3 regions of the Prevotella sp. P6B4 genome follow, and region 3 is predicted to be linked to each of the others. Evidence: riboswitches for the same ligand, from Rfam matches in the RefSeq annotation. Region 3 holds a riboswitch; each other region holds the start of a gene.
The links. Region 3 has a riboswitch for S-adenosylmethionine ahead of T491_RS0111165 (hypothetical protein). Riboswitches for the same ligand answer to the same signal wherever they lie in the genome.

Region 1 (10,570 bases), on a different contig from region 3:
GCCGCAAGAATCGTATCGAGTTTCTCTGAGATGCCATAAGAGAGTTGTTTGGAGTGCTCCGTCAGTATAGCCGACTTACATTTCTCCAACTGCTCATCCAAATATGACTGCAGTTCTGTCAAGTAGCACCACGACTTGCCCCATCGCCAGTCTCCGCCAAATACGCCGACATCCTTCTTCGAATCTATTCTTTCCTGAACCTTGTCAAACATCTCTTTCAACTCAGGGCTCAAGTCGTTTGGAAAGCCCCTGTCATTGAATGGCGCATCGTGACCAACCAACAGGTCTCGAACGCATCCTTGGCGTACAAGAGTAAACATACACCCCATCTTCACTCCGCCAATCTCTATGGGGTGATTATCGTCGGGAGAGGGGCCTTCGCCAAAATATCTCCATTCTTTATAATCGAGGGGCACAATTCCTTCAAGCAAATGCCACTGATCCTTTTTCTTGAATTCGATAAAAATACTGCTATAAGTTCCCATATTGTTTGTTTTTTGTTAATTCATTACCATTTGTTTACCTCACTTCACTACGATAGTTGTTCTGTGCATACTCCATGAAGGTGTTGCAATCGTACTGCTTAATCTTCTCTATGGCTACGTTATAGATATCCTCCAATGTCAGGAAGTGCAGATTGGCGAGAGAGCCGTCTATACCAACATCAAAGCGTAGGTCTATCGACAGTGCATTATAGTCGTCAAGTTTGCCGTGACTATGCCCATGCAGCATTATAGATCCTCGAGGTTTCTGGTTCCATGTCACCATCGGGTAGTGGCGCATCACCACGCATAGATCCTCTCTTAGGAACGGTGCCACAGAAGGCTTGAAGCGCATCTCCTTAATCTGATAGACCTCTTTGAAATAGTTCTTGTACGCTCGAATCGAACCATCGTGGTTTCCCTCAATCAGAAACTTCTGCCCAGGCAGTTTCTCCAACAGATGGCGGGCATTCTCACTCTTCAGGAATGTCAAATCACCCAGAATATATACAGTATCACGCTTGTCAACCGTGCTCTTCCAAAGGTCAAGCAACCATTCGTCGTGTGCCACGATATCCACCGTATCCGAAAACGGGCGCTTAGGTGAATGCTTCAATATGTTCGAATGGCCGAAATGCAAGTCGGCCGTAAAATAAATCTTATTCATTGTTCTATTCTTTTGAATTTTCTACCTATAAGTAGGGATAAATATGAAATGTTACATTGCAGAAGAGAATAGATCTCTCTTTATGTCTCCCCCAGCCTTTAACCGGGAGAGACGAATTACTATTCCATGATATAAGCCTGGCTCATATAGACCTGCTTCACAAGGGCAGTACAGAATTTGTTGAGTTCCTTGTTCAATAGTTTCTGCTCGCTCTTTTCAAGTGCAGTATACAAGTTGCCATGCTCCTTGAGGAAGTCTTCGAGCACATCCTTGGAGAACAACCCCATCACCTTGCCAAAGTCCTTAGGGAAATGCACCTCACCGATATGGCTCACCACGTTTGCCAGACGGTTCTCAGTGACGTAGGTTTCACCCTCGACAATCAGGGCCTTCAATTCATCACTATAAGGCACTGGCTCGACAAAGAGCTTGGTACGGCGCTTGGCGCTCTTCCGCTCTGCGAACCGTTCGTTCTTACTCTTGATAAGCACTCGAGAGCCGTTCCTTAGATACATTGGAGTGACAGGACGGATAACGATACCCTCGCAGATGTTGTCCTCGATAGCAGGAAGTTCAAGCCACTCGGCAATCTTGCTTTGGAAAGCGTTAGGCTGCTTCAGGCACTCGGCCAAAGTCCCTCTGAAGAGAGTCTTGGCATAAAAGAAACCACAGGTCTCAAAGATCTCGTTAACCTCATCAACAGGGAGGAACCTTCCACCCTCCTCAGTGAAGAGGTAGATGTCGAAGCCATAAAACTCATGGTCAGGAGTATAACAGACACCTCTTTGGATGAGGCCGACTTTCTGTCTTGCTTTGACCCCATCATGAGGATACAGACCACCGAACATCTCACCAAACACAGAGATATGAGTCACCTCGGGATACTTTGCCTTGATGCCACCGAATAGCTTCAGCACTCTGTCCCTGTATCTTTCGAGCAACTCAGGGTAGTCATAGAACTGCTCGCCCTCCTCCAGCACCGACGTACGCTTGGCAAACCTTAAGGTCTCACCATCGCAAAGGAAGCTGGTGTTGGCACCATGCACCTTCTCCTGCACCACATATTCCAAATCCTGTGGCATCTCTGCCACTACGTGCTCCATGAACTCACGGCTAAAGGAGTTTTCGATAGAGCTGTACTTCTTGAATTCTAACATTGTTCTTTTCTTTTTGTGCGCATCGCTGCGCGGTTAATACTGTTGTTGTTTAGGTTGTGCCCACTAGCTAAGGAGTGGAGAAGTACGGATAATGGACACACAGATAACGAAAAACCGTTGGAAAGTTTGGTAAGCTCTTTCCAACGGTCTCGTTATCTCTTATACTCTGAAGTTCGGCTGCATCTATGCCGTCCGGTCAGATTCTCTATTTGATGATGTTCGTTGGAAAGTGTTCGTGTACCAGTCACGTGCTGCAATACTCATCGAGTCGTTCGTATGAACATAGCAGAAGCCTCCAAAGCTCTCTTTGCCCTGAAGTGGTAACAGTGTTGATATGTTCATTCTTTGTTGCAGCATTGCTCTTTGTTTACATAAATTTGAAAAACGGCGGCAAAATTATACATATTTTCACAAACCGCCAAACTTTTTCGTATCTTTTTTGCATTTTCAGTCAATTTCACCCAAGAAAGAATTGGCTATTTTGCTGAATTTTTGTATTTTTGCACCCGAAAGCATCAAGAGCAGTCATCTTCGGATGGACTCGCCAACCGAGCAAAACGTAGCCACGGTGGTCAGTACGATGCGGAAGCAATAGTATTCACTTCAAAACAAAACGTTATGCAACAGCACATTTATTACACGAAGTATGCACTGCAATTCGCAGACATGCAGATTCCCGAGTTAGTCACAGTTTTCAACGCCCAGGTTGGTAATCATGGATGGTCCAGTATGCGAGCCTATCACGACCAAGCGCTCCTTGACGAGTTCAAGCGGCGCGGCATCGACACCGCAGCCGTAGCAGGCAGAAAGACCATATCGTTTGCCCATCCTGTCAGGTATGATCTACCCAACAACAAATTGGTAGTCATCAACTGACCCTATACAAACGTCGCCTTTGCAGTCTGCTCTTGCAAGGGCGGCGATTGTACATAAAATACTCATCCTATCACGCCGACTTAATCATCTCCATCATATCGTCCACATAACCATCGTTTAGTTGAAATAACACATGGTTCTCATGGAACTTCTCTAATTGACCTTTACCCCAGAAGTCCACCTGGCGATAGTCCGTGTTGCTGATGATAAAGCTGTTCAGGGCAATGCTGTCATCACCCAACGTCGGCTCGATAACATCCTTCAGATACTTGTACAGTTGTATCTTCTCGTCTTCCATTCCATGCAGATGACTGATGCCTTTGGGGTCAATGAAGTTCACATACTGTTTCCTGTCTTCACGAATCCAAAGGATGAAGTCTGGATAGAAACCAGCATTCTCGAAGAAGCCGATACCTTTGCGGCTGACGTTTCGCAGCAGATATATTTCTCGTCCTTCGCCATGCTGCTGATAATAACGCTGAAGGTCATTGATAAACTTTCGTTCGCCCTTATTCACAGCCACAGGATAGATTTCCACCACCTCATTTTCACCTGGCTTGTAATGCTCGTTCAGGTACATCATTGGGTTAAACAGATGCTGGGCGAAGTACAGAGCCTCGAAGTTCTCGTTCTCAATACGACGCAAGCCATTCAGCGTACCCTCGCGCACTTCCTTCTCAATACCCTGTAAAGCCTTTATCCAATTGTCCTGCGTCTTGCTGACAGCAATCTCATATTCCCTGATGAAGTTGGGATCTTCCTTCGTCAACACCTCGATATGCTGATGCTTCGATTCCTCCTTGCCTCGCTTCATCTTATAGGATTTGTCGATGAAGGCTTTCAGCAAACTTACGGCAATCTCTTGCCATTCAGCCACGTCGCGTCCATAATCGCTACTGAACTGCATCGAGCGTTCTGGCACCCATAACTTGTACCATTGACGGTCAGACAAGATCTCGCGCATCTCCTCCTGATGAATCTCCATATTATACCACGAACGTTCGTTCTTGAAGTCCACCATCTCGAAGAATACCTCTGTCCAATTCAGCAAGTCCAACTGCCAGTCTCTCAACCAATCTTCATGTTTCTCGGCTGTGCCGCTATCTTTTTCTCCACTTATTCTCTTTTTAACTTGAATCTTTGGATACCAGTCAAGCGTGACACGGACAGTCTTGCGATAATCCAGCAGACTCCTGATAGGCACTTCTTTCTTGAAGTTATAGTCCTTGTCTACTCTCAGTATCTTCAAGCCCTCTGGTAGCGTCTGTATCGTAGGAATCGTCAGTTCTACGATCTCGCTGTCGTTCTGTGGCAGACCTTCATCCTCCAAATAGGCCTTGAACTGGTCCATATAGTTGGAGCGCACACCAAAGATGTTCAGCGTTTCCATCACCTTTAAGTCTTTAGGTATCATGCTATCGTGAGGTTTAATGCTGCTATCAAGGGCCGTGCTTCGTTTCAACGACATCTTATAGCCTTTCAGACGCACACCACGTCCAAACATCTGGATAATCTGCGAGCCCTCGCTTTTACCAAAGTTCATCAGGCCCATCAGCGACACACGCCAACAACTCCAACCCTCAGTAAACTTCTTCGAACCAATAAGCATGTTAACAGTTGAGGTTTTCTCTGTTATTTCAGCAAACAGCGACCTATTGGTAAAGGGCTTCTCAAAAACATCAAACGCTTCAGTAGCTCTACACATATCAGACACCTTTTTCGTATCGCCCACAAAGATGAGTCCAAAATAGTCTGCCGTACCTACGCGCAATCCTATCTCTCCATCCAGCCCTTTCAAAACATCCACATGAAGCGTTGCCTCGATGCTGGCATTGAACACCTCCTTCAGAATACCCTGATAGATTTTTTCTGCCTTAGCTGCATCAATATTGTATTCGTAGTCTTTCTTCAGTCGTTTAAATGCCTTACTGAAGATGGCATTGCCGTTCTTATCCGTCAGCGAGGTGGTTCCATTTAGGATATTGATGATATGCTGCTTATAGTCGTTCTTCTGCTTCAAGAAATCATTCAAGAACAGCAGAATCATCACCACGTCTGATACTTGATGACCATTCCACACATTACCTGCACTTGATGCGCTGACGCTACCACCAACAAACACACCAAGCGGATTGTCTATCAGAAAGTCACGTTCTATGCGATGGTCACTCTTAAATACGATTTTCTGTTCATACAAGCAGAGCAGATAGGCCGTCAGATACTCTGCTAACATGTGTTGCTCCTGCCATTCTCGCATATTCATGATGCGATAATCCTTACCATAGCCATCGTTATAGAAGTAGCGATAGCTATAGTCGAAGAGCGTTGCCTTGCCGTATATCTGCAAGAACTCCTTCTTGTCCTTGTTACCCAATGCACCTATGGCCTGTCCAAAGGTGGCTGAGTATTCAAATGAGAAACCATTCTCAGTCAGTTTATTACGATATCTCATCCAGTCATCACCGCTTGAACCTTTATGCGCTTCATCAACAAGAACTAAATTGTTCCCCTCAAAGCAATCAACTGCCACTTTTTTGTCGCCATTAACATCTCCTAATTTGAAGATATCAATCACCTGAACAGTTTGCTTTTTGAACATACCACCCATACCTTCTTTCGAGAAGTATTCAGCTGACATGTTCGACTTCTGCAACTGCTCCAAGTGTTGTCGGCTCAGTTCTTCATTGGGCGTCAGCAGGATAATGTTGTTGATATCGTTCAACTTACCTGCCTTTTGTGCGTAGTAGAGATACTGCTTGATGTGAACTTGCATCATCAGCGTCTTACCTGCACCAGTAGCACACCAGAAGGCCAGTTTGTTTAGGTCATCTTCTGTAAAGTCAGGCACGCCTTCCCATACACCTTCCCTTTGCAGGAAGTTCGTCATCAGGAATGTGTTTAGGTCAGCAACCAATGCTTGTTTATTGCGAAAATACCTATCCAAATAGATCTCTGTAAACAGCAGACTCAGATACTGGAAATACTTCCATACAATCTTGTCACGACGTTTCTCATTAATCTCGTTGGTCAGCTTCACAATATGGTGGTCATACTCCAGCAAGTCATCTGTTGTCACCTCGCCATTATGCATATGGTCGCGCATGGCATAATAGATACGTGAAATACCATTTTCATCCACACCTTCGTAGATGGGGTCTTTCATGTCCTCTGATAGTGCTGTCAGACTTTTAGCACCCAATAGGTGCAGCACATAGTTGAACGTCACCAGCGCATATTGTAGCTTGCCGTTGTCTGTTCGTTGTCTTCCTCTTGGCATAGTCTTACTCCTCTTCAAACATACGTTTCATCAGTTCCTGCTCTATCAGTCGAACCTTCCAATGCTCCTCGTCGCTCTTAAGGTTTGGCAGGGTGTTGTCGCCATTCACGTAAATCACGTCAAACTCACGGTCGAGTGTCGAGTAATCCTGCTTGCGGAAGAAATCGTTCAGGTCATCGTTCTTTATCACATCCTGATTGCGCCAGATGACCAGAGCATGTTCCTTCTCAATATGCGTCGTTCCTTCCACCACACAGATGTTATCATCCTTATGCCAATGGATGCTGTCAACGTGCAGACCTATCAAGTAGTTGAAGGTATCCACCAAATCCACAGGTGTATCTACCAACTCATTGTCGCGAGTAGTCTTGATGGTATAATCGAAGGGACGTACAAAATCCTTGGTGTTGATAAGGCTATCACGCGTCTCTGTGTCGAGCATATAGCGCAGCACATAGCTCTCATTATCTGGCTTTCCAAATCCATCGTTCACCTCTAAGTTGTTTAGCGTATCTTCATACTGCTCTAGACGGATGTATTTGAAGCATCCTCCCCCACGATATGTACACGAATTTGATATACCAGATTTTTCTCCATTAAGAACATATTTCAACCTAGGATATGCAATCTTTGAGATATGATCTCCCATATCTATTCCAATAAACTTTCTCTGTAATTTGAGAGCTACTGCAGCAGTCGTTCCAGAACCAAGAAAACAATCAATAATATAATCGTCTTTTTCACTTAAACTGTCGATTACTCTTTTTAATACGCCTTCTGAGTTTTCTGTTTTGAACCCCCATTTATTAGCATAACCTTTTATGTCAAGCCAGTTAGTATCGGCCATTGTTTCAGTTCTTGGAGGTATCCAATATTTTATACTTCCAATTTTATCACCATCCCTTTTTACAAATTCCAAAGACTTTCCTGTCTGAACCCAATAATCTTCTAATGATATTCCTTTGGGCTCGAATTGTTCTTGGTATATTTCGTAGTTTTTTACAGCAGCAAAAGCTCTGTTCTTTTCCCACATCCATTGTCCATAATGATTCGACAAATCAATACCAAGTATTTCATAACGCATAGTTGGTCGATCTAATGCTTTCCAAAAAGAATGCCAATGAGCATCTGATTTTTCTGCACTTATAGGCTTTATTATTTTACTGAATCTAGAATTTGGATATTTCGAGTACCAATATAAATTGTCATAATTTACTGTAATTGATTTAATAGTCCCAAATTGTTTGTTCAAATCACCTTTTGTTTCCTCAGCTCTTCTTAAAACAATTTCGTTTCTATAATTATCTTGCCCGTAGGTCTGATTTAATAATTGGCGAAGAATCATGTTCCCATCATGGCTACATCTTACAAAAATAGAGCCATCATCCATTAATAGCTTTTTAATTCCTAAAACTCTGTCATATAATAGGGTTAACCATGTTGAGTCTTTATAATCAACTCGATAGAGATAGTCCGCATTTTCACCAAGATTAAAAGGAGGATCAATATAACATCCCCTAACATTTGATGAAAATGTTCGAGTTAATAGATTGATAGCTTGCAAATTTTCACTTTTTATCAATAATCCATTCGTTTGTTCATCAAGTCCTTCTATATCTGCCAACAATTTGTGTTTGAACTGTAATGAAAAGAATTTGGTGTCAAGTACCAATAGTGGATTTTGCTTCAGAAACTCAATAGTTAACGGTTCGCAATACGCTTCTGTCATCATGTCGCCTTTTATCTCATCAATGGCAAACAGGCGTACCCATTCTTTACGCTGTTCATCGTTAGCACAAATCTCAGGATAGTATTTCTCTGGCACACGGTCAAGCGTAATACAATAGTCACTCTGCACCACAAATTTCTTTTTCAGCCAAAGACGCTTTTGGAAGTTCTCTAACTGCGCTAAGAAGTCGATGATTTTCTGACCAACCCTTTCTATCGCTTTTACCACAGCCAACTGACTCTGCAATTTTGCTGCATCGAGGTCAGCTATGACAAACACTTCATTTTTGATGTAAAAGTCTAACTCACGGCTAAGAAAACCGCCCAAGTCTTTATGAATAAAGTAATCAAAAGAATTTTTGTCCGTATATGCTTTTATATGTTTCTCTAACAACACTACTTTGTCAGTAACATTCTCTTTAACAAGAAGATCCTGCCATGATTTGGGTATCATCACAGATAAAGCCTCAAATGCATTCTTGTTAAAAATTTCCTGCTTTGGAGGTTTCATCATAAGTTCATAAGTGAAACTGATATGGAATTCGTCATCCATTTCTTCAAAAACGGGTAGACCTTCCTCATTACGAAGCACATCAAAACGACGTTCCATACCTTCTGTACTCTTGTTATTGTTTTGCTCTGTAGAAGCATCCACCAGCACGAAAAATATCCTGCGACCATCACGAAGTTTGAAGGTGTAGTTCTTGAAATACTCTGAGGTCTTAATGTAGTACTGGTCGTAGTTGGCCCAATAGAGTTTTACTTCTTCACCATTATAGGGAATGGCATAAGCAGAATTGCCGCCAGTCTTATAGCGACGCTGTGACACAAAATCGCCACCCTCGTAATAACGACTGAAGAACTGCGTGAGGCGAGAGAATACGGTGTTCTGCAAATCATCAATACCTGTACTGCTTTGAGCTATCTGCTGGCGCAGTTGCTGTACCTTGGGGTTCGTATCAGGGTCGATGCCCAGATTCTTACAACCTTCAATGGCTTTGGTCAACTCTTGCTGCAAAGAGTCATCTGTCTTGACATACTCCTTAAGAGTCTGCTCCACCTGTGGCAACAATTGGTTGTCAAGGAAGTCATTGATTTGATTACGCTTGTGGTTCATAATGCGATAGATGCCAAAGTCCAGTTCAGCATGATCCATCATGAATATCTCCTGTAGTTTCTTGCGAAATGCTTCGTAATGTTGATTCATATCTTATGTTGTTTATTTGCTAAGTGTAAAGTGAATAAAGAACAGTTCCTTGTCGCTTATCTGCTGATTCAGATACTGGCGCAGACGGGCTATCATCTCATCGCGCTGCTGCTCGATTTCTTCGTCCAGGTCATCCTGCTCAGCACGTTTTCTCTTCAGTTCGTTTGTAACCTGTTTCAGTTCCTTTTCAAGGGCCAATTTCTCGTTCAGCGAATCTGCCTTAGTGAGTAGTCGCTGTTTCTCTTTCTTCCTGGCTTTTAGCTGTTTGATTTCTCGCTCAATGGTCAGCTCCTTATCGTCAGCCCAAGCCTCTACATGGGCTATCTCGTCCTTCAGCATCTTGTCGTTGCGCTCGCTGATTTGGGTGGTTAGCGCATCCTTACGGACATCATAGAAGCGCGACATCTCTGTTTGTGGCACGTCATGGATGGTGTTTCCTGCTGTTGCCACAATGCCTAATATGCGCTGTGCCAATTCTGATGACAGTTCCTCGCCATGAGCACCTATAGCGGTCAGCACAATATGGTCTTCATCCTGCCCGTCGCTGTGATAGCTGACAAGATGGGCTGCCAAGTAACCTTCTTGACAGTCTGTCTGTTCAATAATTGAGTTCTTATAGGGATGCAGTTTATAATCAAAGTGCAGTTCACGATGAAGCAGTTCCTTGTTCTTTGCTGCTTCGATAATAGCCTTTGCCAATGGATGTGACAGACGATAGTTTTCATAGCGTCCGTCTGTATTGCTTATCTGATAAGTGCCTGTGGCTATATGCTGCTGAGGGAAGGGATTTTTCTTCAGCGTAAAAATGAGGTTATCGGCATCTGTTGCCTCAATGCATTCAGGGGCATACGATACTGTCAAGGCATAGAGCCAACGATGGATGCGGCTGATGTTCTTGTCGTCGTTCTCCCTTCGAATACGCAGCAGATTAACCACATCTTCATCCAGATTCTCTAACAAAGCCTGACGTGTCTCGTTCATCGTCTGCTGTATCTGTGCATCCATTTCGTTCTGCACCAGGTCGAAAGCAGCATTGATTTCCTCTGGTGTGCGACAGGTTTGGTATATCTCCAACAGGCGTTTCTCGAAGTCCACACCAGACTCTATGCTACCCAACACATCGTCGCTGGCCCCAAAAATGCCATCGAACAGATGGAACTTTTCATAGAGTAACTG
Region 2 (10,570 bases), on a different contig from region 3:
GACGATGAATTCAGTCGGCTACGCACCACCATGACGGAATATCGCCGCCAGATTCAGACGTTAGTCAAGTCAGGTAATCTGAACGAAGTAACGCTCTCTACCGACTCGTTCCGCAGCTATCTGGATCTACGCCCCTTTGATCGACTCAATCAACGCATTGCAGCCGTCAATCAAGCAGAGCTATTCCCAGCCTCACTCATGCCTTTTCTCCCTGTTCTTGAGCATTTCGGCATGGAGTCGCTTGGCGAGGTTCAGGCTATGGTCGATGAACTCAGCGATACAGCTTATCAGTTAGCGCTGTCGCAATTGGCTATAACCGATCTCGACATCCTGTCAGAAAGCGTGGGTCTGCAGAACCTCTGCATCGTATGGACGCTTAAACACGGTGGCAATCGCGAGGAAGTTAAACTTATCTACGACACCATCTATGGTGCCAATGACTCTAATGCGTATCTGGCTGATGGCATCATACATCAGTATACTGCCATTGGACAGTCGTAAACATTATAGAATAGAACATGAAACAGAAACTCACAATCGTCAAAGTTGGCGGGGCCATTGTTGAAGACGAAGCCCAGCTCAACCAGTTACTAAAAGATTTCAGCGCCATCGAAGGGCGTAAAGTACTGATCCATGGCGGTGGACGCCGAGCTACTCAGGTAGCTGCCAGTCTGGGCATCGAGTCAAAAATGGTTGGTGGACGCCGCATCACAGATGCTGAAATGCTTAACGTAGTAACGATGGTTTATGGCGGATTGGTCAACAAAAACCTCGTGGCACGCTTGCAAGCCAATGGTGTAAATGCCCTTGGCCTGACGGGAGCTGACATCAATGTGATACGCAGTCATAAACGTCCCATCAAAGACGGTATCGACTTTGGTTTTGTAGGCGATGTAGACAAGGCCGACGGCGAGATGCTGAACAAGCTCATCGAGACAGGCATTACGCCTGTTATGGCACCGCTGACTCACGATGGGCAAGGACACATCCTGAACACCAATGCCGACACAATCGCCAGCGAGACGGCCAAGGCATTAGCCCCATATTACGATGTCACCCTGATCTTCAGCTTCGAGAAGAAAGGCGTGCTTAGTAATCCCGATGACGACAACTCTGTGATACCAACTATCACACGTGCCGCCTTCGAGAAGTATAAGACCGACGGTACCATCAGTGGCGGTATGTTGCCTAAGATTGAAAATGCGCTTAGCGCTATCGATGCAGGTGTTAATCGTGTGATTATCACCCTCGCTACAGCCATTGATGGAACAAGCGGCACAACAATTTTATAAATTTTTCCGTTTTACTTGTAACTTTTGCCCCAGGTTAATCGTCATATAAAAAGAAGAGGATGAAAAAGATCAGTTTTCAAAACGACATCTTGCCGCTGAAGAACGAGCTTTACAGGCTTGCCCTCCGCATCACCCTCAACCCTGCAGAGGCAGAGGATGTAGTACAAGACACGATGATTAAGGTCTGGAACCGCAGAGAGCAATGGGAGAACATCGAATCAATAGAATCCTTTTGTCTTACTATCTGCCGCAATCTGTCGCTCGACAGAATGCGAAAGTTGGAAAACCAGAACCAAAGTCTGGAAGAAGGCGAGCATGATTCGCCTGACAGCAGCTACGCCTCCAACCCTGAGGAGCAGGCAATGCAGCGCGACCGCGTTGAGTTGATACGCCGCCTCATCAATGAGCTGCCAGAGAAACAGCGGAGCGTTATGCAACTACGCGACTTCGAAGGCAAGAGTTATAAAGAAATTGCGTCGATAATGGCCATCAGCGAAGAACAGGTGAAAGTCAACATCTTCCGAGCTCGACAAGCCATCCGACAGAAATATATAGAATCAGAGAAATATGGACTATAAGTACATCGAACAGTTATTGGAACGCTATTGGCAGTGTGAGACCACACTCCAAGAAGAGTCTATACTGCGCACATTCTTCAGTCAGGATGATGTTCCTGCCTGCCTGCAGCAGTACAAAGCGCTGTTTACTCTCCAGCAGGAGAAGGAGACACTGGGCGATGACTTTGACACCCGTATACTTGAGAAGGTGGGCATTGAGCAGCCTAAGGCAAAGATTATCACTTTTACCTCACGCCTCATGCCGTTATTCCGTGCTGCCGCAGTCGTAGCCATCATCCTGACCTTAGGCAATGCCGCTCAGGCACCTTGGGACCGTGGATGGGACGACCCCAAAGAGGCTTATGCCAAATTCCATCAGCAGCAGGTAACAGACTCCGTTAACTCACTTGGTACCATCCAGGCCGAGAACATCACCGACACGATTAAGGTTGGAAATACGGAGCGAACCACCCTCGTTGAATAAGATATTTTTTTCTATGCTTTCTTTATAATAAAAACAAGTAAAACAATTAGGAAGAAGAAGCTGTGAAGCTTCGTTCATTTCTCTCAAATTTTCAGGAAATACTAACGCTGAAGTTCAGGCTGCACTCCCACTACAATGGGGCTGCAGCCTTCTTCAATGCTATACGCTTGGGGTTACTTTTTCATTCTGAGGTTAAGCTGATATATCGCCGGCAGCATTATCAGCAACGAAAATCCTACAGACAACAATACACTTGAGCCGAACATATCTTCGAGCGTAGGATCACCCGTACCGTATAATGCTATCGATATGTTGTACATCACATAGGCTACCGAATTGTTAGCCCAGTGATACACCACCCCAGGTATGATACTATCTGTGCGATAGTACATCCAGCCCAGCAACATACCTATCAAGAATGCATGCGGCATCTGTGCAGGATTTACGTGAGTTAGAGCAAACAGCAGAGCAGATATGGCAATAGCCACCCAATGATTATGATGCCAGCGCAACAAACTGCGCAATATAGCTCCACGAAAAACCAGTTCCTCTACCAATGGTGCAAGCAGCCCTATCACTACATATCCTAAGCGATTGCCCATTATGCTCTCCAAACCCTTTTCGGCTACATTTGGCAACTCAGGCAGCATCTCCTGCAACCATATCGATGGCGTGAGTGCACCTAACGATGCCACCACAGTCCACAGCAGTACCGTCCAAGGACGAGTGCGCAGCCAATGCGGACTAACCTCCGCCCACTTATATATTATAAACAATGCAAACGCCAATATGCTGGACAGGATGCTACCTGTGATGAGACTCACCGATCCTATCGGATCAAGTCCTATCAGCTTAAACACCCCCATCACTATGCCTCCCATCACAAACTGTATTGAGGCAAAAATTATCGTATAGATTATTGCATTCTTCATTTTGTCTGGTTTAATATCTGTTCTACTTGCTTTTTGTCTTCTTCCAACTGTTTGACCAGCGCCTCAGGCGAATCGAAACGGCGCTCCTCGCGCAGCCGGGCCACAAAATCAATGGTCACCGTCTGCCCGTAGATATCACCCTCGAAATTAAAAATATTCACCTCAAGGGTGGTATGGTGTCCTTTAAAAGTAGGTCTGGTACCAATATTCATCATAGCAGCCTTCTTCGGAGCGTCACCAATACTGGCCCATACGGCATAAACCCCTGATGCAGGAATCAGTTTATGAGGATTTCCCGGTTCCAGATTTGCCGTTGGGAATCCAAGTGTACTGCCGATATGCTCACCCGGCATCACCGTTCCCGACAGCTGATAGTAGCGCCCCATACAGGCTGGCATCTGCTCTACTTTACCCTCTGTCAGCAGTTGCCTGATCACAGAAGAACTGACAGCACAGCTACCATCAGTCATCATCTCGGCATCGCCTCGTAGCACCTCCATGCCTAATTCACGACCATACACTACATAGTCATCGAATCCCTCTGTGCGATTCTTGCCGAAACGGTTGTCATAGCCCGTTACCAATGTTGTCACGTTGAGCTTCTCACGCAATACCTGCTGCATGAACTCCTGAGCCGTCAGGGAGGCCAACGCACGTGTAAAAGGCAGCACCACCAGATAATCAACATCCAACTGACTGACATACGCACGCTTCTCGTCGAGTGTCGATAAAACCTGCGGCTGATACGTAGCATCAAACACCTCGCGTGGCTGGCGATCAAAGGTAATCACCATCGAAGCTGTACCTTTCCGCCTGGCTTCGGCCATCATCAGCGTAATCAAGTGCTGATGACCGCGATGCACGCCATCGAACACACCGATGGTAGCAGTGCATTCACAAGGTATCTGAATGCTATCTATATCGTTTATTATCTTCATAATTGGCCGCAAAGTTACTCAAAAATCCCCAATTTAGCTTTACAAATCAATGATTTTTAGTTATTTCCTCTTAAAAATTTGGATATTTAAAGAAATTCACGTACCTTTGCAACCGCTTTTTAGGCAAAGCATCGGACTTGTAGCTCAGTTGGTTAGAGCAACAGACTCATAATCTGGAGGTCCCTGGTTCAAGCCCAGGCTGGTCCACCCCTGAAAATCAGAGAGTTACGAGAATTTCGTGACTCTCTTTTTCTTTCATGGTGACCTTCAGGTGACCTTTTCAAGTCCAAACTGGGTCGTTTCAGCATTCTGAAATGAATGAAAATTTCGTGAATTCTCATGAAATATTAATCACAATTAAATATGCTGACCATGATCATGGAACCAGGCATTGTCAAGCCATGATTTATCCTTTTTGTTCCTACGAGACTTCTTTTTATGCTTTGGCTTCTTATCATGATCATCAAAGAGCGCGACAATAATCATCATTAAAATAATAAATGTCATAAGTTTATTTTTTATTTGTTACTAATTCTTTCAACCATTATTCGCATTCATCATCAATTATTATCCAGTGTTTAATCTCATCGTCTATCATTTTACGTAATTCATCGATAAAAGCATTTACCGATGCGGTTCTATTATTTATCTTATCCATTCCCTCCACCAGCCTTTCCCAAAAAGACACATTGATATAGGTATCGCAATTATTAATACGGATAGTTACGAACCCATGTTTTGCAAAAACCTCATCGCGTAACATGTCTTTTTGTAAACGCCTACGATGGTATTCGCCATCAATTTCAACACAAATCTTCTCCTCTCTGAAGAATAAATCTGGGAAGAAAGCTGTCTTGCAATCCTTGAAAGCAATAGGAGGATTGCATTCCACCCTTGCTTTCATACTATCAGGCAGGAGTTTATATGCGGCCCGCTCACTCTTTGTTCGGCAGACTTTCTGTTTCTTTTCATGCATTTTATCGCATGCAGTCAAATTTCTGTATATACTTTCCATCGCTCAAAAACTAAAATTTATCCCCCACCCGCCACAGGGGGTAAAGGGCATCTAACCAAAATTTCGTTGCAGAAAGGACGAGGAAAGACAGGCTTTAGCGCAAGACTTTGATCGAAAATACTACCCGCAGGTGTGGAGATTTTCGAAGCAAACCACAGGCTTGGCCTTGCACATAAGACGGTCGCTCGTACCTTTGCATAGAAATTTAGGTCAGATGACATTTGCCCTGCATGAGTTGGAATCAACTCTCCCTTCTATCAAGTTCGATACAACCGTATCGCTAATATATAATAATGTATATATGGACATAGCAGTCCATTGCAGGCTACCCGCTATGGAACGCTATTTATTCGACTATCAAGGATATAGCCATCAAAAAAGAGTGCCATTCTTCATTAGAAAGACACTCTATAAAAATACCCAGGAATAACCTGCCCTACTATAAACCTGACATCAGTACTTCCATGGCCAGTTCCTCTGCCTGGAATACTTCAAGGCCACTAAGTCGGTTATTCTCATACTCTTGGCCAGCCAAATCGGCACGGTCATTGATAAATTCGGCATCATTGGCCCTTGGATCATCGTTATCAACAAGATACTTTTTCAGATAAAGCGCATAATAGTTGAAATCTACTTTTGCCATATAAACCTCCTTTTTCACGTGTTAATAATCAATCTAAGCCTTCTGTATGACTTCTCTCCTCTTCACGCAGAAGGTGGTTCAGATAGTTCCCTGAAGACTCTTCGTTCTCAGGAACTGCACGTCGAGCGCAGTACTCCTTGAAGTCACGTGTTTGCTCTTCGGACTGATGTGTTACATAATCCAAACCTGTGATTTTCTCATCATACAACATCCGAGCGAGTTCGCTTGGATTGTAAAATCTGTTTTCGAGTGTCATTTTTTCCATTGTTATAAAGCTTATGTTAATTAGTTACTTTGAATATCGAATGTCACGAGCTTCCCAACAAATCGTCAGAACATTGAGGTTGTAGCCCTTCTTCATACACGATAGTATCCCAGCGATCGCCCAGTATTGGTCTTCCTCCCTTTGCGAAAGCACCCAATCCCAAGCGTTCGTGCCGTTCTCTAACTTCGTCTGCTGAAGTAGCTGCTTCTGCTCTTCTGTGATGGTATGCTCTTTCTCCATGTTGCAAATATACAAAGAATTATGGAGATAGGTACAACAATTCTGTTAACGTTAACAAAATAATCAAAGATAATCATTTGACTATAAAATTTGGTCGTTTCAGAACATTTGCGTACCTTTGCACCCGAAGCATCAAGAGCAGTACCCGAAAGGGTGACTCGCCAACCGAGCTTTAGCTTAGCCACGGTGGTCAGTACGATGCGGAAGATTAGTATTCACTTCAAAAACAAAAAGTTATGCAACAGCACATTTATTACACAAAGTATGCCCTGCAATTCGCAGACATGCAAATTCCAGAGTTAGTTAATGAGTTCAACGCATTGGTGCAAAGCCGTGCATGGTCAAGTATGCGAGCCTATCACGACAAGGCACTTATTGATGAATTTAAGAATCGTGGCATCGATGTGTCCGCAATCAGCGACAGACACACCATCAATTTTGCTAAGCCAGTCAAGTATGATATTAATCGCAATCTGTTGATTGCTATAGACTAAATACCACACGGGACCTTGTCGTCTGCTCTTGACAGGCCCTGATTTTTACCATTTTTTGTGTAAAAACTATTAAATATTGACATTATTTACTCATATCTACTTTATTTTGATTATCTTTGTGTATTGAATAACCTAAAACAAAGACGAAGATGAACAATTTACAGTTGACAATAGTTTTAAAAGAAAAAGATACTCTGAGATATAAATTCCCACAGGAAGAATTCTATGAGCATGTATCACTTAAGTTAGCTGGTCAAATAGGAGAAGACGATATTCGTTTTTTAAATGGATATTCTTCAACAGAAGTCCTAAATGAAGATTATGGTGCCTTCGAATATTTACCCGATGTAGGACGATGGAGAACTATAGATTTAGATCTCTCAGAAGTATATCCAGAAAATTTTAATCTCAATGAACTGGATGAGATAAGAGGACTAAGGTCTATTATTCTACCAAATGATCTTAAATATGTCAACTGGTGGTATTTGAAGAGCGATACCAATACCACTACTTCGTCTTTAGTTGTTTCAGAAGGGTCGAAAATGATAAATCAAGAATCTTTCTGTAAATGGGAAATACTTAGTAATGTTAGTTTACCCAGTACATTGGAAAAGATTTCTCCAGACTCATTCGTCGGTTGCAACTCGTTAAAATCATTCAAATTCCCTAATGGATCTCAATATTTTGTGGTATGCGACGGTGTTCTTTTTTCATCAGATAAAAGGATTCTCATCGCATTCCCTCCTGCTTTGAAAATCGAAAAATATGAAATTCCAGAAGGAACAACTGTTATTGCAGAAAGAGCATTTAAGCATAATCCATATATTGAAGAAATTGTCATTCCCGCTTCGGTTGTACGAATTCAGGATTTTGCTTTTGAGAACTGTGCAAGTCTCGAGTGGATAGGAGTGCATTCAGAAAACCATTTCTATTATTCTCGCCATGGAATACTTTATGAGAAGGACGTCCCCGCAATAGATTCCGATTGCGACGGATATTCACATTCTCATTTGGACAAAATAATTTGTGTTCCAGCTGCATTAAATAAATCAGAATTGAATTTAGATAAAGTTCTTCTTGCCCCACGATGTTTTTCTGGTTGCCGCAACATCAAAAGCATAAGATATGAGCATTGTTTCTATAGAATAGATGGTGCTTTTAATGGTAATAATGACATCAAAGAGATCAGCTTTTGTTTGATACATGTGTTACCAATGTTTTATGAATGCCAGAAACTTAAGAAATTGAGTATTCGCGGATCATTTTCTGGAGAACTTGGCCATTCAATTCCTCGAACAAAGAACCTGCAAGAAATTAATTTAGAGGATAATGAGGACTATGTTACTGTTGATGGAGTTGTGTTTACAAGTGATGGGGATTTAATCTTCTATCCTCCTCAAAAAAAAGATAAGATATATGTAGTACCTGATATAATTAAAAGCATAACTCGGAATGTATTTGTGTATAACCCGTTTCTTCGCGAGGTTAAACTACCTCCTTTCTTCGATTTAGAGAAACTTAAGACAGATTGGTTCGTGGAAGAATCGTTTGAAGGTTCCTCGGAAATTGTATTAGAAACAGAGTGTAACACCACTATTCGGCTTTCAATAATATCAGGCAATTAGAAAAACAAATATAGGCGCATCCCGCCGAGGTTGGTTACAACAAGTTTGGTCGACTATTTGAAACCTCAAATGGGCCTCGTTGTCTGAGAAGATGGTGAGGCTTTATTGTTTTGACACGTATTTAGCGAGTAAATGAATATTTTTCATTAAATTTCTCAAATTATTACCCTTTTTAGCCTCTCATTTAGAATAAAGTTTGTATCTTTGTTGCGACAATATAAAAGAAGATATGGCTGCAAACAAAGATCTCAATCGCTTAAAAGTGATACTGGCAGAGAAAAAGAAATCCAACCTTTGGTTATCCAAAGAGTTGGGATGTTCGCCCACAACCGTATCCAAATGGTGTACTAATTCATCTCAACCTCCTTTGGAGATGCTGATGAAGATAACAAAATTGCTTGACGTAGACCTTAAGGATCTCGTCAGATTTGAAGAACTTGATAAAAATGAATAAGAAGTATGTATAAAATAACCTGGGACAAAGAGACTGGTGGGGTGCTTTTGCACTCCCGTATAGTGGAAGGTACACTTGGTACTTCTCCACGTCCTGTGTTCTGGGAAGAACTTGATTTATTAAGGTTGAATGAGCTTGGGTGGGAATATCCTCATAGTGAGGAGCCGCTGCTATGGGCTATCAACAAACAGTACTGGTATCGTGGTGAGATGGTTTTCGAAACTAAGGGAGCAAATATCTATGACGATGCAACTGTAGAATTCCAGCAAGGAATGGAAACATTGAAATTAAAACCCGTCAATGTGAAGAAGATGCTGGAAAACTGCAAAGAGTATATGTTCCTTTTGGAAAGTGAAGCCATAGAATTCATCCACGAGACATACAGTCAATATGCAGGAGCACGTAAAAGCGTGCAAAACGTTGCTTCCAATCAGCTCGACTATGAGGCCTTGGCTGCAAGAGCAGAGAAAAAGTCTAAGACGAAAATGGCGATTGTCAAGGAAGACTGCGACTCTTTTGAGATTGTACCTCTTGACAAAGCCAAAGAACAAGGTCGTAAAATATACCAGACCACCAAAATTGACAAATTCCTTGCATCCTTCTCTGGTGGCAAGGATAGTCAGGTTGTTCTGGATCTCTGTACACGTGCCATCCCAAGCACAGATTTCGAAGTAATTTATAGCGATACCGGCTATGAATTACCTCCTTCCCTCAGTCTTTATGAGGACGTACAAAACCATTATAGGGAGCTATATCCCGATTTAAAATTTTCCGTGGCCCGCAACCACGAAAGCGTTTTGAACTATTGGGACAAGATAGGTACGCCAAGCGATACCCATAGATGGTGTTGTTCTATTATGAAAACAGCACCACTATATAGAGGGTTGAAGCTGGATGGCACCAACAAACAGGCCAAAGTACTTACTTTCGACGGCGTAAGAGCAGAAGAAAGCGTTAAACGAGGTGCATATATGCGTGTTGGCAAAGGTAAACACACGACTATCACAAACGCTCACCCAATAATCAACTGGAACGCAGTTGAAATTTTCCTGTATATCTTTAAATACAACCTCCCAATCAACGAAGCCTATCGCTACGGAAAAGCACGCGTAGGATGTCTGATATGTCCGTTCTCCACGGCGTGGGATGACATGATTGCATCAAAGCGATATGGCAAAGAACTTAAACCATTCACAGATAGGCTTGTTGAATGGTCCAAGGATAGTAAGATTGGTAAGATTGATGAATTTATTAAGGAAAGGCGCTGGAAGATCAAAGCGATAGGAAATACGGATTTGGTAAAGACTGTAGTCTCCTTCTCTGATGCCAACAACACCTTTACGGCTATTGTTAAAAATTCACTTCATCCAGTTTATGAATGGCTGCCAGCACTGTGCGAATATACCATTGAACAAAAAGACAACGTAGATAAAGGCTCATTGCGTTTTGACGGCAACGTTTATGATTTTCATCTCAAACATGAGAAAGAAAAGAACCAATTTGCTTTTGTTGTAGAGAACCCTTCTACCCAGTTGAGTTTTCTGCTAAGGCGTGTTATATATAAAAGTGCATACTGTGTACATTGTGAAGTATGCGAAGTGGACTGCCCCACAGGAGCATTATCCATTGTT
Region 3 (10,570 bases):
TGGGGCTCGTCGTGGTGATGGTATGTTGATGTCCGCGCGTGGAGTAGCAATCAAGTCGAAAGCAGAGTATCCATTAGGAAATATGATTGTATTAACTGCGGCTCAAAGTGACGAAACGGCCTATCCATATAAAGAAAAGGGACACGGTCTGTTTACATATTTCCTCTTGAAGAAACTTAAGGAAACAAAAGGGAATGTTGATTTTGGAACACTGAGTGATTATATAAAGAAGGAAGTAAGCCGGAAATCTGTGGTTGTTAACAATAAACCACAAACTCCCACTATATCTTATTCTTTAAAAATGAATAATAACTGGCAAAATCTCAAACTTAAATAGTAAGATATTTGTAGGTGTAAAATTCCATTATTCTGAATGATCCCGTCTATTCTCGAAACTTGATGGTTTGGGTTTCGTAGTCCATCTCTTCGATGATGGCGATGGACTCGAGGTGGTGGCCTTCTTCGCGAAGTATGCGACCGCCATTCTGGTGGCCCTTTTCTACTGCAATACCAATGCCTGCAATCGTAGCGCCAGCTTGATGGGCGATGTCGATAAGGGCATGAACGGCTTCGCCTTCGGCCAGGAAATCATCGACTATCAGCAGATGATCCGTTGCAGAGATGTAGGGAACAGAAACAAATACCTTGTTCTGCTTCTTATGGGTGAAGGAATAGGCGTGCGATATGTATTTGTCGTCGCTGCTGTTGAGCGTCTCGCCCTTCTTGGCAAACACCACTGGCACATCGAGGCTGTTGCCAAGCATGGTAGCGATGGCTATGCCGCTGGCCTCGATGGTGAGAATCTTGGTAATCTCAGTGCCTGCAAACCTGCTCTTGAACTCCTGCGCAATATAGCGCATCACGTCCATCTGAATCTGATGATTGAGAAAACTGTCAATCTTCAGAATATTACCAGGCCTGATCTCGCACTCTTGAAGGATTTTCTGTTCTAAATAGTTCATATATAATTATATTATTGTCCTTATCTATATATTTCCCAGATATACATGCTTGATACCTTCTTCTTCGGCTATTTGCTTGGCTGCATATAGTGTTTGGCGAGGGGTAGGTGGGGTATCCTGCATCTTATAGCGAGGAAAAAATCGGCTGAAGTGTAATGGTGCTTCGGATAATCCATTATGTTTCAGCCATTTACACATATCTCTAATCATCTGCATATCGTCGTTGATGCCTGGAATAACCAGATTAGTTATCTCTACCCATACGCCAGCATTGCGCATGGCCAGAATGGTGTTGAGCACAGGTTGCAGATGGCCGCCACTCACACGCTGGTATATCTCGTCGCTAAACGATTTTAAATCTACGTTGGCCGCATCGAGATAGGGAAGTAGATGGCTCAGTGGGTCTTGGCAAACATAACCTGCAGTAACCAATATGTTCCAAAGTCCGGCTTCGTGGGCTTTTCGGGCTGTATCCGTGATATATTCGATATAGGTGAGCGGCTCTGTGTAAGTATAGGCGATGCCTGGGCAATGGTGCTTCTGGCATAGTGCAACCACCTCATCAGGTTGCAGCTCGTAGTAGTTTACGTCTTGTGGCGAAACCTGCGATATTTCGTGGTTCTGACAGTTCAAGCAATGGAAATTGCAGCCTGTACATGCGATGGAGAGACAGGTAGTGCCTGGATGAAAATGGTAAAGCGGCTTCTTCTCAATCGGATCGATAGCCAGCGAGCAAGGCTTGGCATACACCTCGCTCACCAGCGTGCCGCCATGATTCCGTCTACTGCGACAGATGCCCGTCCGTCCATTGCTTATTTTGCAGTGGTGCGGACAAAGGTTGCATTCCACTCGTCCATCGTCCAATCGATGATAATATCTGCACTCCATCAGAATACTATTGCTTCGTAAACATATAATTCGGCATCGCGCCAGCCATCCCAACCAATGCCTGCCTTATCTTGTGCACAATGTCCAATGAACTCCTCTTTGGTCCAGTTAACCTCATCGGCTACCTGCGGAAGGAACGTACCGCTGCGATAACCTTTCTTGATATAGATGCCATGACGGTGCAACTCAAACTCGTCGATACTCTGTATGCGACGCTTAGGCGTGAGCACAGAAATCTCGATGTCGATATCGCCCAGTTCGTCGCTGGTTACGGGTAGAAATCGTGGGTCTTCAAATGCGGCTGCACGAGCCATCCTGGCCACAATCTCATGAAGAGCAAAATCCTCGCCAAAGTGCCCTATACAACCACGCAATCGTCCATGTTTGTGCAGCGATACAAAGGCTCCGCATTTCGAATTGAGAATGGATGAGCAGATTGGTTGCTGTGCGATGGGTTTGCCGTTAAGGGAATCTTTGATGCTTTGAAAAGCGATGCCCTTTAGCGCTTTCTTGTCATTATCAGAAAGGGTGAAGCTTTTGTTGTTTTGACGCAGAATGGCAAACGAATGATAGCCCACCACGCGACTAAGGTCTCGATTGTCGATATCGCCAGAGTTCTGATACATCAGGTGCTTAACGTTGTATCTACTATCCATCATCATCAGCAGCGTAACAATGGCAAACTCGCCGCATGCACTCGTTGCCAGATTGCGCTTGCCGCTATTTGCATTGGCTTCGATGGCGGCAATAAACTCCTCTACATCGCCTGTTTCGATGGCTTTGCCTGTTTTTGCATCCACCTCGCAGGCATCTTGGTACGATGGATAATGCGAAAAATCGCTGCTGATTACAAACAGATTCTCGTCAGTGAAATATGGTTTCAGCACATCGGCCATCCGTTTAAGCTGGTAGTAGTCGTTGGTCGAAATGATGATAGGCACTATTGGTGGAACTTCGCCCAGTCTGCGTTGCAGAAATGGCAGTTGCACCTCCAGACAATGCTCTTGCGCATGAGCCGAACAGTGATAGGTAAAAATGCTATCAGCCTTAGTCAGTTCGATAGCTGTTTCGTGGTCCACTTTTACATTGCCAAGTGGTGTGGCGTAATAGTCGGCCTCGGTGTTTACCGATGCACCATTAAGCCATTCGTGATGGCTGGGACCTAACAAGAAAATGCGTTTGTATTTTTTCTTGGCATCGATCGATATATATGCCGAAGCTGCCACATTTCCAGAGAAATAGTAGCCCGCATGGGGCACAATAAGTGCTGCCAGATTATCGTAAACCTGACTGCTGTTGTGGCGCATTAGCAGACTATCTACTTCATTCTCAAGCGCTTTCGCGTCGCCCGTATAAAAGCGGTTGGCCTGTGTGGCGGGTCTTACTATTCCTGTTATCATGTCGCAAAGATAGTAATAATCTTCATATCATCCTAATATTTTCGCCATAAAGTTTGGAACTTCCCGCTTTTTGCGTATTCAAAACAGATCAACAAAAAAGTCTGAAACCCGTATAAACACTGGGATATCGTTGGGTGAGATGTTTGCAAAACATCTCACCCAACTACTCATAAACACCTCACTCTGATTTTAACAATTACAGAATTTAGCAAAAATTTAACAGGAAAGACTTGAAACCGCTTTCTATTTTTTATACCTTTGCAACCGCAATAGCAAAAACCGTACACAAAGACATACGCGAGTATGAAAAGTGCACATAACAGAATTAATAATTGTAAACTGATATCTATATGAGTAAAATGACCGTTAACGGAGAGTCTCTCGAAGCCTCTCTGCAGAACACTCTCGCTGTAGAGTTGTTCCTTCAGGAAAACTACCAGTTCCGTCGAAACATCCTCAACGGCAAGGTAGAGTATGTGATTTTGAATCCCGAACAGGCTGATATTCAGCCAGTTTGGCGACCTCTAACTCCTGAGGCCCTGAACAGTATCGTTCGTAAGGGCAAACAGGAACAGATCACCAAGGGTAGTCCTAAAACGGATATCCTCGAGGTGATCCACTCTGATGCTACTCCCACTTATAATCCTATCTGGGAGTATTTGGATAATCTGCCCAAGTGGGACGGACAGAATCATCTGGCTAAGCTCTTTAGCCGTTTGCCTGGAATCAGTAGCGAACAGATGGATTTCTTGGTCATCTGGTGCCGTTCTACCGTTGCACATTGGCGCCAGATGGATACGCTGCATGGAAACGAGTGTGCACCTACGCTGATTGGTGCTCAGGGCTGTGGCAAGTCTACCTTCTTGGCTCGACTGCTGCCTCCTGAACTTCGCGAGTATTATCTCGACCATCTTAATCTTAGTAATAAGTTCGACAAGGAGATGGCTCTCACCAACAATCTGATAGTAAATCTTGATGAGTTGGATGCCATTCGTCCCAGTCAGCAGGCTGCTTTGAAGCAGACTTTGTCTAAGAGTAAGGTGAATGGTCGTCCCATCTATGGTTGCTCGCAGGATGATCGCCCTCGATACGCATCGTTCGTAGCTACCACCAACAATCGCCATCCTCTGTCGGATGTCACAGGTAGCCGTCGATACATCTGCATCGAGATTCCTCAGGGGCAGTATATCGATAACTCTGGCGAAATCGATTATCAGCAGTTGTATGCTCAGATTCTGTATGAGGTTGTAGATCTTAAGGCACCTTATTGGTTTAATAACGATCAGGTGGCTCGCATTCAGGAAATCAATCTGGATTATACTGACCAGAAGGATATGGCTGAGATTGTTGAGGCTTGCTTCCGTAAGCCTAAGGAGGGCGAGAAGGTGAAGTCGCTTAACAGCAAGCAGATTCTTGAGCAGATTCGTAAGGAATATCCTTCGATAAAGAGCGATCATAGCACCAAGATTCATCTGGGATACGCTATGAAAGACCTTGGTTTCAATCATACCGAGCGAGGCCATGTCAAGTTCTACGAGGTAGTTCCAACCAAGGTGGCCTGCTGAAAAAAGTGAGGTGTTGGGTGAGATGTTGAGTGAGGTGCTTGCGAAACATCTCATCCGCCTGCAGGCCCTGTGTTTATGCGGGCTGTGGATTATTTGAATGATATGTTGATATTTAATTGATAAGCTATGAGTAAGATTAATTACAATGAAGTTCCTGGCTGCTATCTGCACTGCATCAAGGCAGATTGCAAAATGGCCAATCACTGTCTGCGCCAGTTGGCGATGCAGACTATGCCTAATGATCAAATTGCCGTAAGCATTGTGAACCCTAAACTCACAAATCCTTCGGCCGAGTGTGAGTTTTATCGCAACGATGCCCTCCAGGTGTATGGCAAGGGATTTAAGAACATGCAAAAGCAGATGCTACCTGGTCAGTACGAAACATTCTCTTATCGACTTCAGGGAAAGTTTGGTCGTACAGGCTATTTCGAGCGTCGTAGGGGAGAGCGTCTCTGTTCACCTCGCGAAATCCAGGAAGTAAACGATGCTCTAAAAGAAATAGGCCTCGAGCACCTTGAGTTCGATGCCTACGAAGAGCATTACTGCTGGGACGATTAACCCTATCGAAACTCCCCATTAATACTAGCTGCAGTACGCCTCTAAGCGTACTGCAGTACTTTAGTATCCGTACTCCAGTGCGCCCGTAGCCGTACTGTAGTACTCCCTAGTCCGTACTGCAAATGTACTGTTGTAATTATTTCACTTCGTCTGTAGTTATTTCTCTAAGTTGGTTCTTCAATGTGATAGTATAAATGACTTTACTTAGTGACGTACTCTTGCCATCACAAATAAAACTCCAACCATTAAATTCTCGGATAATGTCAAGATTCACACTCTTCTCTAAAGATGATTTCGTTATTTTTTGATTCTCCTTTAATTCGGTAGGTATAAATTGGGCTAAAGCATTAAACATTTCATCGTGATGGATTTTTATAGCATGATCAAAAGGTATCTCTGAGTTAACAGTTTTATTGTCAGCATCAAGAATCTTTCCTTTCGACACATCAATACAATTCCCATCCAAGTCAAAGTAGTGGGTGATTATATTTGTTATAGATTCTTCGTTTATAAATGACGTATACCAAACGATTATTCCTTTTTCATTTATTCCTATTTTTTCGTATTTCACAGAACGCATATCTGGAGCTAATCTTCCTTTGATTACCCATTCAAGTTCAAGGTTCTTGTCTACGAATTCAGGTTTTAGTGCGATATTTATTTCTTCAGTTTCACCTGCGGCAACGCTGGGGTAAACAATTCCATCATAATAGACTTCATATTTGTTCCCAACCGAATCTATAGCATAGCCATTGGCAGAATAAATACAATTCGCTATATACGATGAGGCAAGATATTTTCCAATTCCTTCATTCGAAATCATAATATAGCCTAAACGTTTCAAATAAATTCCTAACTCACTATTAACAATATTGGGATCTGTTATTGTGAAAAGACTGTTAGGCTCTTTGTCAGTATTAATTCCCCATGCAGGTATTGTACGATATAAACGGAGATTTGAATTAGGCTTGAGTTTCCATTTGGCCATATATGCTTCATCGCCAATACTGCTATTTTTGCTTATTTCCTTGAAGTTCGTTTTCATTTGTACAGATGCATAGAAAATGGATTGTCCTTTATAGTTTGCCCTTCCCATTTTGGGCAGTCCATCTTTGTTCAGTGCTATGGGAACATAAGAAAATGTTGCAGGATTTGATAAATCTTCATTTTTCCCAATGTCATCAGCAAGCCTCCCTCTGTAAATGCACATTGATTCATTTAGAACAAGTGGAGCACTAAGGATAATTTGAATAGGATTATCTTTGTACTCTTTGTCAAACTCAATATTACTAAGAGTTTTCGAATTGCCAAGAACTCTGTCCAATAGTTCTAAATACTGTTTCATAAATGTCGTTTTAATGTATTGAGACCATTTGGGGCTCATATAAATCATATAGTATTAAATACACCTTTGGCATACTTTTCCGCAAAAATACGAATAATAGTCGAATCTGCAAAAAATGCTAATCTTTTTGTGCAAATAATTGTATATTCCAAAACTAATTTGTATTTTTGTACCCAGATATTGCATCAAGAGTGGCATAATGCCCACCAACCGGCCTAAACAGAATCGTTGGCAGCGGTGGTAAAAGGATGTGAGTGAATGTTTAATCCACTAAAGATAAACGATTATGGAAATCAAGAAAATTGAAAAGAGTGACTTTGTAATGTTCCCACGTATGCAGCATCGTGGGCTGGAGTTCAGACATGTAGAACGTGATGCGTTCAGGACTGAAATGCGCCATGTTGAGGGACATGGTGACTATTGGCTAATTTACCAGCAGTCGAAACCTCATGTTGTGGCTCACGTCCAATTACCCAAGACGGAGGCTGAGTTTGACAATATCCTTGGCTGGTGTTTGGGACAGAACCATTGGTGCGAATACATTGAGGGGGATTTCTCTTTCCTCTGTGTTATAGCAGGCTTCAATGCTGCAGAACTCACTCCTAAATACCCAGACTTTATCAGCGAACGTGTTTATGCTCTTGGTGATGCTACTCGCTGGTGGTATGAGTATGGAAAGGATGTTCTGATACAAAAGACAACATAAGGATATCAGATTATTCTTTGAAAATGGCTATGATAAGATTTTTTTCGTATATTTGCAGCATCATTTAAAAGATTCTGATTATGGCAATATTTGATTTTCTAAAATCCCACGAAGAAAAAGTAAACGAGAGAAAAGCAGAAATAGCAGCTTTGCAGCAACAAGTTGTTTCTTTACGTGACGAGGTGGCTTCTGAGGAGAAAGAAAAAGAAGAGTTAAGAAGTCAGATTGTTGAATTGAAGAATCTTGTTGTGGCTCAGAAGAATGAACTATATGATTTGCAACAGGACAAAGAAAAAACAAAGAAGCAAGTTGATAGCCTTCATGAAAGATATGAAAAGTTGCATGCTTTGTTAACGAGATCAACCAGAAAATTAAATTGTATGGAATCTTCTGATGAATTCTTGTTATTTGACGTTGGATCTCCATATTTGGTTGCGTTGGATGAAGTAGATTTTGAAGAATTGTGTAAATATCACAATCTTAGAGAAGAAAATCATTCTTATTATGATAAGAAGAAGCAAAGAGAGGATGAATTACATGCCATAGAGCTGAAAATTGAAGATGCAAACAAAGAACTAACCAATCTTCGAGAGGAATTGGTAAAACAGCGTGATATTAATTATGCCTATGAAATAAACAATATTAAAGAACAAACTAGTGAATATATTCATGAATTGAATGACATAAAAGCAGATATTAATAGTTATCTGAAAAATCATAAAGACAAGATTCGCTTAGAGGTAATACATGAAATATACCAAAGAGCAAATCTTTGTGAAGATGAGGCTTTGAGAAATTTGCGAGAAACTATTGACGGTGTTAATATTGACCAGATACAACTTGCTTTGGATTTAAAGAAAATGTTATTGAAACCTCCATATAAAGTTAATCCACAGGAATGGACTTTTGCTGAAATATATTTGTGTAATTTGTTAAATGAATTTGCACAACTCAATATTGTTAAAATCATAAAAGAAATGAAAAACTCAGATTGGGATACGATTAAAGTCAAAATAGGTTCTCTTGTTAATATTTTAGAATTGCGTATGATTGGAACGGGATTTCGAATAGATCCATCATATGGAAAGAATCTATTTAATTATATGGAAGCAAAGTATTTATATATACAAAAGCAACAGATTGAACGAGAAAAGGAGCGAGAAGAACGTGAGGCACAACGTGAATATGAGCGTGCTATAAAAAAGGCTCTAAAAGATGAAGAAAAGGCACAAGAGGCTCTTGAAAAGAAGAAGAGAGAAATGGCTGAAGCGCAGACTCAGGAAAAGATACAGAAATTGCAGGAACAGATAAAGGGACTGGAGAATGCTCTTGTTGAAGCTCGTGAACTAAGAGAGAGAGCAATGAGTATGGCACAACAAACTAAGATAGGCTATGTTTATGTTATCTCTAATATAGGTTCTTTTGGAAAAGATGTCTATAAGATTGGAATGACTCGTCGATTAGACCCGATGGAGCGTATTATGGAATTAAGTAACGCTAGCGTTCCATTCCCATTTGACGTACACACCTTTATATATAGTGAGGATGCACCAGCATTGGAGGCAGACTTACATAGAAGATTCGATGCCAAGAAGGTTAACTCTATAAACTATCGCAAAGAATATTTCAATGTGACGTTAGATGAAATAAAAGCGGCATTGAGAGAGAAAGGAGTTGATGCAAACTTTGTAGACGAACCTGATGCATTCCAATACAGAGAAAGCCTTATGAAAAATCGCAATAATCTTCTCTCTCCACAATAATAGTGAAAAGTCTATATATTAGTAGATGTCCTAAGTTGGGTGAAGTTGATTGGAATTTTTATCTTCTTTATTCTAAGGTATTAGAAATTCATCCTCAACTTGAGGGCGAATTGTCAGTGATAAGCAGCCTGCATCAGTAAGAAGATACCCTTTACTTATGCTTTATTCCTTACATAAACCCGCCGGCATAGTAGCTGCGGGCGATATATGGTGAGGGTTCGTAATAGGCGCTGGTGTTGTAATTGTCGATAACTTCGCAGATGGGATTGTTGTAAACGCGAAGAATGGCGTCAGCATAGTCTTCGTCTGACAGCATGGTGTTAAGAATCAGACGCTTATAAACTTTTCCCATTTGAGTAGCAGTGGGAATGCTTGGACAGAGTTCTGCATCTACTTGAGTAACGTCGAAATTGCCTGGCTGTAATCCGTATTCGTCAATCCAATCGGAAGCAACTGCTAATGGATTCTCAGAATGTAAAACATCTGCAAGAGATAGTTTCTTAGCAAGTTCGTCGTGCCCCATCATATTTGCAACATATTTGTTGGGCTGTTTCAGTTGGCGAGCTGTCCTCTCAATCATATAGCAGACGAAATAAAGATCGTCTGTGCTGATTTGGTCTTCAGGAAAGAATACGTTTGTCATAGGCTGAAACTATCTTTAAAAGAAATGGATTCTAATGACTTTTGAGTACAGAAAACAATCTGGTGAGTGGGGTATTTGAACTTTGCCAAAACCCAGAAGGCTTCTCTTGTAATTTTACCTTCCATAAAATCCTCAACATAATCCCATATCTGATCGTCGGCCATAGGGCCTTCTACAATGTCATAGTCGTGCTTGATTCCTCGACGGCATGCAATTACGAAATCAAGCCATTCGTCAGTCATTACAGGGAATGAGAGAATTTTTAAGTCTTCAGCGGGCTGATAATCAAATATTGATACATAACTATTACCATGTTTGGACAGAGCCCACTTTTTGGCTTGCCTCTCAATGTTGGTGCAATAGAATCCAAAGCCAAAGTCTTTATAAAACCCTGATACAATGATTTGTGGATTGTTCACAATCACATTGCTACCATGATAAATCGTAATGCTATCTGCCATTGTAATTATTTGTTTTTGCAAAGATAGTGTTTTTTTGTGTGAACTTCAAAAAGAAACGAGTTTTTTTTGTAAAAAAAGCTCATTTAACGATAAAGCCTCACCGATTGGTGAGGCTTTAATATAGTTATTAAGGTGTAAACCTTAGTTTGCTGATTCGAATTCTTCGAGGAAGCGGGTGTCGTTCTCAGAGAACATACGGAGGTCGGAAACACGGTATTTGAGGTTGGTGATACGCTCAACACCCATACCGAAGGCGTAACCTGTATATTCCTTAGAGTC

Region 1: it holds a riboswitch for S-adenosylmethionine, as region 3 does, so the genes downstream of both, T491_RS0105415 (hypothetical protein) here and T491_RS0111165 (hypothetical protein) in region 3, are expected to answer to the same signal.
Region 2: it holds a riboswitch for S-adenosylmethionine, as region 3 does, so the genes downstream of both, T491_RS0104695 (hypothetical protein) here and T491_RS0111165 (hypothetical protein) in region 3, are expected to answer to the same signal.

What each region holds. Positions count from the first base shown of each region.
Region 1 covers NZ_JHVE01000006.1:46,667-57,236, reverse strand. The annotation lists gene T491_RS0105430 (hypothetical protein) at 1-485, opposite strand, end outside; gene T491_RS16960 (metallophosphoesterase) at 520-1,149, opposite strand; gene T491_RS15770 (RNA ligase, Rnl2 family) at 1,269-2,306, opposite strand; gene T491_RS17630 (hypothetical protein) at 2,490-2,648, opposite strand; SAM-I-IV-variant riboswitch at 2,814-2,927, shown strand; gene T491_RS0105415 (hypothetical protein) at 2,925-3,182, shown strand; gene T491_RS0105410 (DEAD/DEAH box helicase family protein) at 3,253-6,459, opposite strand; gene T491_RS0105405 (DNA methyltransferase) at 6,464-9,394, opposite strand; gene T491_RS0105400 (SNF2-related protein) at 9,407-10,570, opposite strand, start outside.
Region 2 covers NZ_JHVE01000005.1:58,509-69,078, reverse strand. The annotation lists gene T491_RS0104760 (GTP pyrophosphokinase family protein) at 1-501, shown strand, start outside; gene argB (acetylglutamate kinase) at 519-1,292, shown strand; gene T491_RS0104750 (RNA polymerase sigma factor) at 1,352-1,870, shown strand; gene T491_RS0104745 (hypothetical protein) at 1,860-2,333, shown strand; gene T491_RS0104740 (CPBP family intramembrane glutamic endopeptidase) at 2,507-3,265, opposite strand; gene ribF (riboflavin biosynthesis protein RibF) at 3,262-4,203, opposite strand; tRNA gene T491_RS0104730 (tRNA-Ile) at 4,337-4,410, shown strand; gene T491_RS18170 (hypothetical protein) at 4,561-4,692, opposite strand; gene T491_RS0104720 (DUF559 domain-containing protein) at 4,748-5,218, opposite strand; gene T491_RS15695 (DUF1896 family protein) at 5,658-5,879, opposite strand; gene T491_RS0104705 (hypothetical protein) at 5,890-6,126, opposite strand; gene T491_RS0104700 (hypothetical protein) at 6,151-6,366, opposite strand; SAM-I-IV-variant riboswitch at 6,491-6,604, shown strand; gene T491_RS0104695 (hypothetical protein) at 6,603-6,860, shown strand; gene T491_RS0104690 (leucine-rich repeat domain-containing protein) at 7,010-8,485, shown strand; gene T491_RS0104685 (helix-turn-helix transcriptional regulator) at 8,715-8,939, shown strand; gene T491_RS0104680 (phosphoadenosine phosphosulfate reductase family protein) at 8,945-10,570, shown strand, end outside.
Region 3 covers NZ_JHVE01000016.1:69,985-80,554, reverse strand. The annotation lists gene T491_RS17135 (caspase family protein) at 1-337, shown strand, start outside; gene T491_RS0111195 (xanthine phosphoribosyltransferase) at 384-962, opposite strand; gene amrS (AmmeMemoRadiSam system radical SAM enzyme) at 987-1,850, opposite strand; gene amrB (AmmeMemoRadiSam system protein B) at 1,850-3,250, opposite strand; gene T491_RS0111180 (VapE domain-containing protein) at 3,610-4,815, shown strand; gene T491_RS0111175 (DUF6078 family protein) at 4,942-5,373, shown strand; gene T491_RS0111170 (RES domain-containing protein) at 5,510-6,718, opposite strand; SAM-I-IV-variant riboswitch at 6,896-7,006, shown strand; gene T491_RS0111165 (hypothetical protein) at 7,005-7,424, shown strand; gene T491_RS17130 (GIY-YIG nuclease family protein) at 7,505-9,187, shown strand; gene T491_RS0111155 (hypothetical protein) at 9,357-9,830, opposite strand; gene T491_RS0111150 (DUF3990 domain-containing protein) at 9,827-10,291, opposite strand; gene pheS (phenylalanine--tRNA ligase subunit alpha) at 10,433-10,570, opposite strand, start outside.